Regions from separate parts of the Xanthomonas sp. NCPPB 3174 genome, predicted to be linked through region 1. Evidence: predicted binding sites of a transcription regulator. Region 1 holds the regulator's gene; the other holds the start of a gene.
What was found. Region 1 encodes HrcA, which represses chaperone genes, less so after heat shock. Its sites were predicted from a motif close to TTNGCACTCNNNNNNNNNGAGTGCNAA; they were not measured.

Region 1 (3,407 bases):
CGGCGTCGAGCACGTCCAGCCGCTCGCCGGCGCCGCGCAGGCTCTCCACTTCGGCCAGCAGGGCGTCGCGGTGCCCGGCCAGCGCGTCCACCCCGATCCGGTGCTTGCGCGCCAGGTCGTGCAGTCGGCCGAGCTTGCGTTCCATCTCATCGAACTGCGCCGGGTCGGCATCCAGGTCGTCGCGGACCCGGTCGATCAGCGCCAGCGCTTCCTCCAGCTGGATGCCGGCGCTGTCGATTAGCGCCTGCACCTCGGCCAGGCGCGGGTCGTACTCGCCGACCTTGCCGAGTTCGTGGCGGGTCTGCTGCAGCAGGTCCAGCACCGCCGGCGCCTCGTCGCCGTTGAGCCGCTGTGCCGCGCCCTCGCAGGCGCCGATCAGCGCGGCGGCGTGGGCCTGGCGGCGGTGGTTGGCGTCCAGGGCAGCGATCGCCGCCGGGTCCAGGTCCTCGCGCTGCAGTTCGGCCAGCTGGTGCTGCAGGAAACCGATGCGGTCGCTGACGTCGCCCTGCGCCAGCAGGGTCTCGCGCTCGCTGAGCAGGCCCTGCCAGCGGACGGCGGCGGCGCGCACCGCGGCGCGTTCGGCCTCGTTGCGGGCGTAGGCGTCGAGCAGACCGAGCTGGCTGCCGCGCGAAAGCAGGGCCTGGTGTTCGTGCTGGCCGTGGATCTCGACCAGGTGGCCGGCCAGTTCGGCCAGTTGCGACAGGGTCACCGGGCGGCCGTTGATCCAGGCGCGGGAGCCGCCGTCGGCGCGGATCACCCGGCGCAGTTGGCAGTGTTCGTCGTCGTCGAGTTCGTTCTCGCGCAGCCAGGCGCGCGCCTGGGCGGGGGGCGCGAACTCGGCCGACAGTTCGGCGCGGTCGGCGCCGTGGCGGACCACGCCGCTGTCGGCGCGCAGCCCGGACAGGAAGCCGAGCGCGTCCACCATCAGCGACTTGCCGGCGCCGGTTTCGCCGGACACTACGGTCATGCCGGGGCCGAATTCCAGTTCGGTGCCGCGTACGACGGCGAAATCCTTGATCGAGAGATGTCTGAGCATGGGGTCTGCATCCGGAGCCGCGCAACGCTAGCATGCGCGGGTAGGTGGGCCAATGACTTGCCAAGCCGGCGTGCAGACATTATCTAAGGGCCAGTCTCACGGGTTGATTCCATGCGCGCTTCCCCGGTCCATTCCAGCCTCGATCCGCGTGCCCGGCAGCTGCTGCGCACGCTGATCTCGCGCTATATCCGCGACGGCGAGCCGGTCGGCTCGCAGACCCTGGCCCGGCATGCCGGGCTGGACGTGAGCCCGGCGACGATCCGCAACATCCTGGCCGACCTGGAGGACGCCGGGCTGCTCAGCTCGCCGCACACCTCGGCCGGACGCGTGCCCACCGCCACCGGCTACCGGGTGTTCGTCGACAGCCTGGTGCAGATGCGCCCGCCGGCCGAAGGCGAGGTGGCGCGGCTGCGCGCGGAGATGGCCAATGCCGCCGGCACCCAGGCATTGCTGGGCAGCGCTTCGGAACTGTTGTCGGCCATGACCCACTTCGTCGGCGTGGTCAGCGCGCCCAAGCGCGAGCAGTTCGCGTTCCGGCATATCGATTTCGTGCCGCTGGACGCTCGGCGGGTGCTGGCGATCCTGGTGTTTGCTGACAACGAGGTGCAGAACCGCGTCATCGAGCCGCGCAAGGTCTACGAGCCGGCCGAACTGGAGCGGGTGGCCAACTATCTGAACCGGCATTTCGCCGGGCGCGCCCTGGCTGACATCCGTGCCAGCCTGCTGCGCGACCTGCGCCACGCCCGCGACGAGATGGAGCAGTTGCTGGCGCACAGCGTCGAGCTGGCCGAGCAGGCGCTGGCCCCGGCCGGCGACGACATGGTGCTGGCCGGGCAGACCAAGCTGATGGGCGTGCAGGACCTGTCGGACCTGGAGCGGCTGCGCGAACTGTTCGAGGTCTTCGCCAGCAAGCGCGAGATCCTGCAGCTGCTCGAGCGCACCATCCGCGCGCCCGGCGTGCGCATCTTCATCGGCGAGGAGACCGGCATGGTGCCGCTGGAGAGCGTGTCGCTGGTGACCGCCCCGTACATGGCCGGCGGCCAGGTACTGGGCGTGCTGGGCGTGATCGGCCCCAAGCGCATGGACTACGACCGGGTCATCCCCCTGGTCCAGACTGCCGCCGACGTCCTCGGCGCACGCCTGGACCCGTCCCCGCCCGGCGACCGCTGAGCCAGCACTAGCAAAGCACCGCCGCGCCCGGCCGAATCCCCAATCCCGAATCCCCGCTTTTCAGCAGCCGAATGGCTGATCATCCCGGCCTCACTTGAATCCGCCCGCACCGCCCACATAGGTGGTCCGGTAAGGCGGGACGTACCCCGCCAGGGATACGGACATGACGCAAGAACACCCCGAATTCGATTCCGAACACCTGACCGAGGCGCAGCAGCCCTCGAGCGATCCGCTGCAGGCGGAGATCGAGACGCTGCGCAGTGAACTGGCCCTGGTCAAGGCCGACGCCCTGCGCGAGCGGGCCGACCTGGAGAATCAGCGCAAGCGCATCGCCCGCGACGTGGAGCAGGCGCGCAAGTTCGCCAACGAGCGCCTGCTCGGCGACCTGTTGCCGGTGTTCGACAGTCTGGACGCTGGGCTGAGCGCCGCCGGCAGCGAGCCCAGCCCGCTGCGCGACGGCCTGGAGCTGACCTACAAGCAGTTGCTCAAGGTCGCCGCCGACAACGGCCTGACCCTGCTCGACCCGACCGGCGAGCCGTTCAACCCGGAGCATCACCAGGCGATCAGCCAGGCCGAGGCCGAGGGCGTGGCGCCGGGGCACGTGATCCAGGTGTTCCAGAAGGGCTACCTGCTCAACGACCGCCTGCTGCGGCCCGCCCTGGTGGTGGTGGCCAAGCACGACTGAGCGCCGGCCGCCTCGCCTGAACCCGGCGCGGCAGCCGTGGAACGCTAATTTGCGGCGATGGCTTGAATGACCCGCGGCCATCCCTATATCCGAACCAGATCCCGGCACTGGCCGGCTACACGACCTTTCAGGAGTCATTGCAATGGGCAAGATCATCGGCATCGACCTGGGCACGACCAATTCGTGCGTGGCGATCATGGACGGCGGCAAGGCCCGCGTCATCGAGAATTCCGAGGGTGACCGCACCACGCCGTCGATCGTCGCATACACCAAGGACGGCGAAGTCTTGGTGGGCGCCTCGGCCAAGCGCCAGGCCGTCACCAACCCCAAGAACACCTTCTATGCGGTCAAGCGCCTGATCGGCCGCAAGTTCACCGACGCCGAAGTGCAGAAGGACATCGGCCTGGTGCCGTACAGCATCGTCCAGCACGACAACGGCGACGCCTGGGTGGCCACCGCCGACGGGCGCAAGCTGGCCTCGCAGGAAATCTCCGCGCAGGTGCTGGAGAAGATGAA
Region 2 (3,407 bases), 1.4 Mb from region 1:
GCCACGAGGCGCTGGCCACCTTCATCCGCGGCTACGTGCAGCCGCAGCCGGTGGCCGGCGCCACCGTGCTCTACGTCGAGGACAGCCGGGTGGTGGCCGAGGCGACCAAGCGCATGCTCGAGCGCCAGCAATTGCACGTGGTGCACGTGCTCAGCGCCGAGGACGCATTCGCGCTGCTCACCGCCGAGTCGCTGGGTCGCACCACCCGCCGCATCGACCTGGTGCTGACCGACGTCACCCTCAAGGGCGAACTCAACGGCCGCGACGTGGTCCAGCGCATCCGCGTCGACTTCGCCTACGGCAAGCGGCGCATGCCGGTGCTGGTGATGACCGGCGACAGCAATCCGCACACCCAGTCCGAGCTGCTGCGCGCCGGTGCCAACGACCTGGTGCAGAAGCCGATCGAAGAGCGCCTGCTGGTCACCAAGGTGCTGTTCCAGTTGCGCCTGGCCCGGCTCGACGAGATCGCCGTGACCTTTTGATTGATGTGATGTCCCGAGCCTGCAAGCGATGAGCAACAACGAAGACGAAAGCCGGATCCAGCTGGAGCCGTCGTGGAAGGCGCAGGTGGGCGACTGGCTGCTGCGCCCGGAGATGCGCGAACTGGCCACGTTCCTGCGCCAGCGCAAGGCCGCCGGCGCGCGCGTGTTCCCGCCGGGGCGGCAGATCTTCGCCGCCTTCGACGCCACCCCGTTCGAGCGGGTGGAGGTGGTGATCCTCGGCCAGGACCCGTACCACGGCTACGGCCAAGCGCACGGGCTGTGCTTCTCGGTGCTGCCGGGGGTGCCGGTGCCGCCGTCGCTGCTGAACATCTATAAAGAGATCGAGGACGACCTGGGCATCCGCCGGCCGGACCACGGCTGCCTGCTGCCGTGGGCGCAGCGCGGCGTGCTGCTGCTCAACGCGGTGCTGACGGTGGAGGAGGGCCGCGCCGGCGCACATCAGGGCAAGGGCTGGGAGGGCTTCACCGACCACGTCGTGGAGACCCTCAACCGCGAGCGCGAGGGCCTGGTGTTCCTGCTCTGGGGCAGCTATGCCCAGGCCAAGGGCAAGGTCATCGATACCCGCCGCCACCGCGTGCTGAAGGCGCCACACCCCTCGCCGCTGTCGGCGCACCGCGGCTTCCTCGGCTGCAAGCATTTCTCCGCGGCCAACGAGTACTTGAAGCGCCGGGGCGCCGCCCCCATCGACTGGAGTCTGCCGCCGCGCGCGGAGCTGGAAGCGGCCCTGCGCGGCGCCTGAACCCCGGTTGGACAGGGCGCGGCGTCCACCGGATGTGGACGCCGTTTTCGCGAACTGGATGGTAGTTTGGTGGTCAGAAGATGGAAGCCGCGATGCTTCCCGATTGTTTCAGTGGCTTGTGCTGCAGTGTCATTCCTGATTCATATGTTGCATAAACAGAACACAGGAACTTTTTACTGTACCCAGCAGTCCAATTAGTAGACTGCTAAGATGAGCCCTATGAGCCAGACTCTTACCTCCAACGCTTTGGTTGCCAACAACCTCCCGATTCCCAGTCCGCTCGGTTCGCTGGATGCCTACATCGGCGCCGTGCATCAGATCCCGGTGCTGACGTCCGACGAGGAACGCGCACTGGCGGTGCGGTACCGCGACCAGGAAGACCTGGATGCGGCCCGCGAACTGGTCCATTCCCACCTGCGTTTCGTGGTCCACGTTGCCCGTGGCTACAACGGCTACGGTCTGCCGCTGGGCGACCTGATCCAGGAAGGCAACATCGGCCTGATGAAGGCGGTCAAGCGCTTCGACCCTGACATGGGCGTGCGCCTGGTCAGCTTCGCGGTGCACTGGATCCGTGCCGAGATGCACGAGTACATCCTGAAGAACTGGCGCATCGTCAAGGTCGCCACGACCAAGGCGCAGCGCAAGCTGTTCTTCAACCTGCGCAAGTCCAAGACCCGCCTGGGCTGGATGAATGCGGCCGAGGTCACCGCGGTGGCCAAGGACCTCAACGTGTCCGAGCGCGAGGTGATGGAGATGGAGTCGCGCCTGTCCGGTCGCGACATCGGCTTCGACGCGCCGTCCGACGAGGACGACGACCACGCGCCGCCGTCGCCGGCCGCGTACCTGATGGCCAACGAGGAAGATCCCTCGCAGGCCTACGAACGCGCCGACAGCGAGGACAACCAGCTGCAGCTGTTGCGCGAAGGCTTGGCGGAACTGGATGCGCGTTCGCGCGACATCATCAAGCGCCGCTGGCTGGATGCCGACAGCAAGATCACCCTGCAGGAACTGGCCGATGAGTACGGCGTGTCGGCCGAGCGCATCCGCCAGATCGAGGCGAACGCGCTGAAGAAGATGAAGGCGCTGTTCGTCGCCTGAGTCGCCTGCGGCGATCGCTTGCAACGCGCGAAAGGGCCCGGCATTGCCGGGCCTTTTTCTGTTTGTTCCAGGGCTGGCTCGCGGATCGGCGACTGCGGGCGCGCCCGCGATCGGCTACGACTCCGGCGGCCGCGCCACCGGCAGGTGCCAGCCGTAGCGGATCGCCATGAAGCGCAGGCCGAAGCACAGCACCGCGCCCACTGCCAGGCCCCAGGGCTGCGGCAGGTGCAGCACCTGCGCTGCGGCGACCACGCCGCCGCCGAGCAGGGCCGCCACCGCGTACAGCTCGGCCTGCAGTACCACCGGCGTGCGCGCCACCAGCAGGTCGCGGACGATGCCGCCGCCGATGCCGCTGAGCATGCCCAGCAGGGTCGCGCTCAGCGGGCCCAGGCCGAACGCCAGCGCCTTGCTGGTGCCGTAGACCGCGAACAGCGCCAGGCCCATCGCATCGAAGATCTGCACCGGATTGCGCAGGCGCTCGACCGTGTGGTGGCGGTAGAAGGCCAGCAGCCCGGCCAGGCAGGCGACGCCGAGATAGCGCACGTCGGCCAGCGCTGCAGGCGGGGTGGCGCCGATCAGCACGTCGCGGGCGATGCCGCCGGAGACCGCGGCCGCGCACGACAGCACCAGCACGCCGAACAGGTCCAGGCGATGGCGCACGCCGACGGTGGCGCCGCTGATCGCGAACACGAAGGTGCCCAGGAGGTCGAGCAGGAACAGGAAGGTCGCCAAGACGGGCACTGCGCTGCAGCAAAAAGGCCGGCTAGGATCGCAGCCCGGCCCTGCAGTGTCACCTGTCCGTGGGGGGCGCGGCCTGTGCCTGCGTTGCCTCGGCTGCGGGTGGGTCGCCGAGGATGATGCGCGCAGCACGCTGGTAGCTCCAGTACGCCCAGGCCCAGTTGAGCAGCACCACCACGCGGTTGCGGAAGCCGATCAGGAAGAACACGTGCGCGGCCAGCCAGAACCACCAGGCCAGCACGCCGGAGAGCTGCAGCCGGCCCAGGTGCACGATCGCGGCCATGCGCCCGATGGTGGCCAGGTTGCCGTAGTCGGCGTAGCGGAACGGC

Region 2: rpoH (RNA polymerase sigma factor RpoH) is a predicted target of HrcA. The motif match lies at 1,425-1,451, and genes of this name have one in related genera.

Annotation. Positions count from the first base shown of each region.
Region 1 is NZ_CM161517.1:2,109,389-2,112,795, forward strand. Features, by position in the region: gene recN (DNA repair protein RecN) at 1-1,036, opposite strand, end outside; gene hrcA (heat-inducible transcriptional repressor HrcA) at 1,148-2,206, shown strand; gene grpE (nucleotide exchange factor GrpE) at 2,370-2,891, shown strand; gene dnaK (molecular chaperone DnaK) at 3,034-3,407, shown strand, end outside.
Region 2 is NZ_CM161517.1:713,487-716,893, forward strand. Features, by position in the region: gene AC1PK7_RS03220 (response regulator) at 1-482, shown strand, start outside; gene ung (uracil-DNA glycosylase) at 511-1,242, shown strand; gene rpoH (RNA polymerase sigma factor RpoH) at 1,462-2,340, shown strand; gene AC1PK7_RS03235 (trimeric intracellular cation channel family protein) at 2,455-3,072, opposite strand; gene AC1PK7_RS03240 (NAD(P)/FAD-dependent oxidoreductase) at 3,131-3,407, opposite strand, start outside.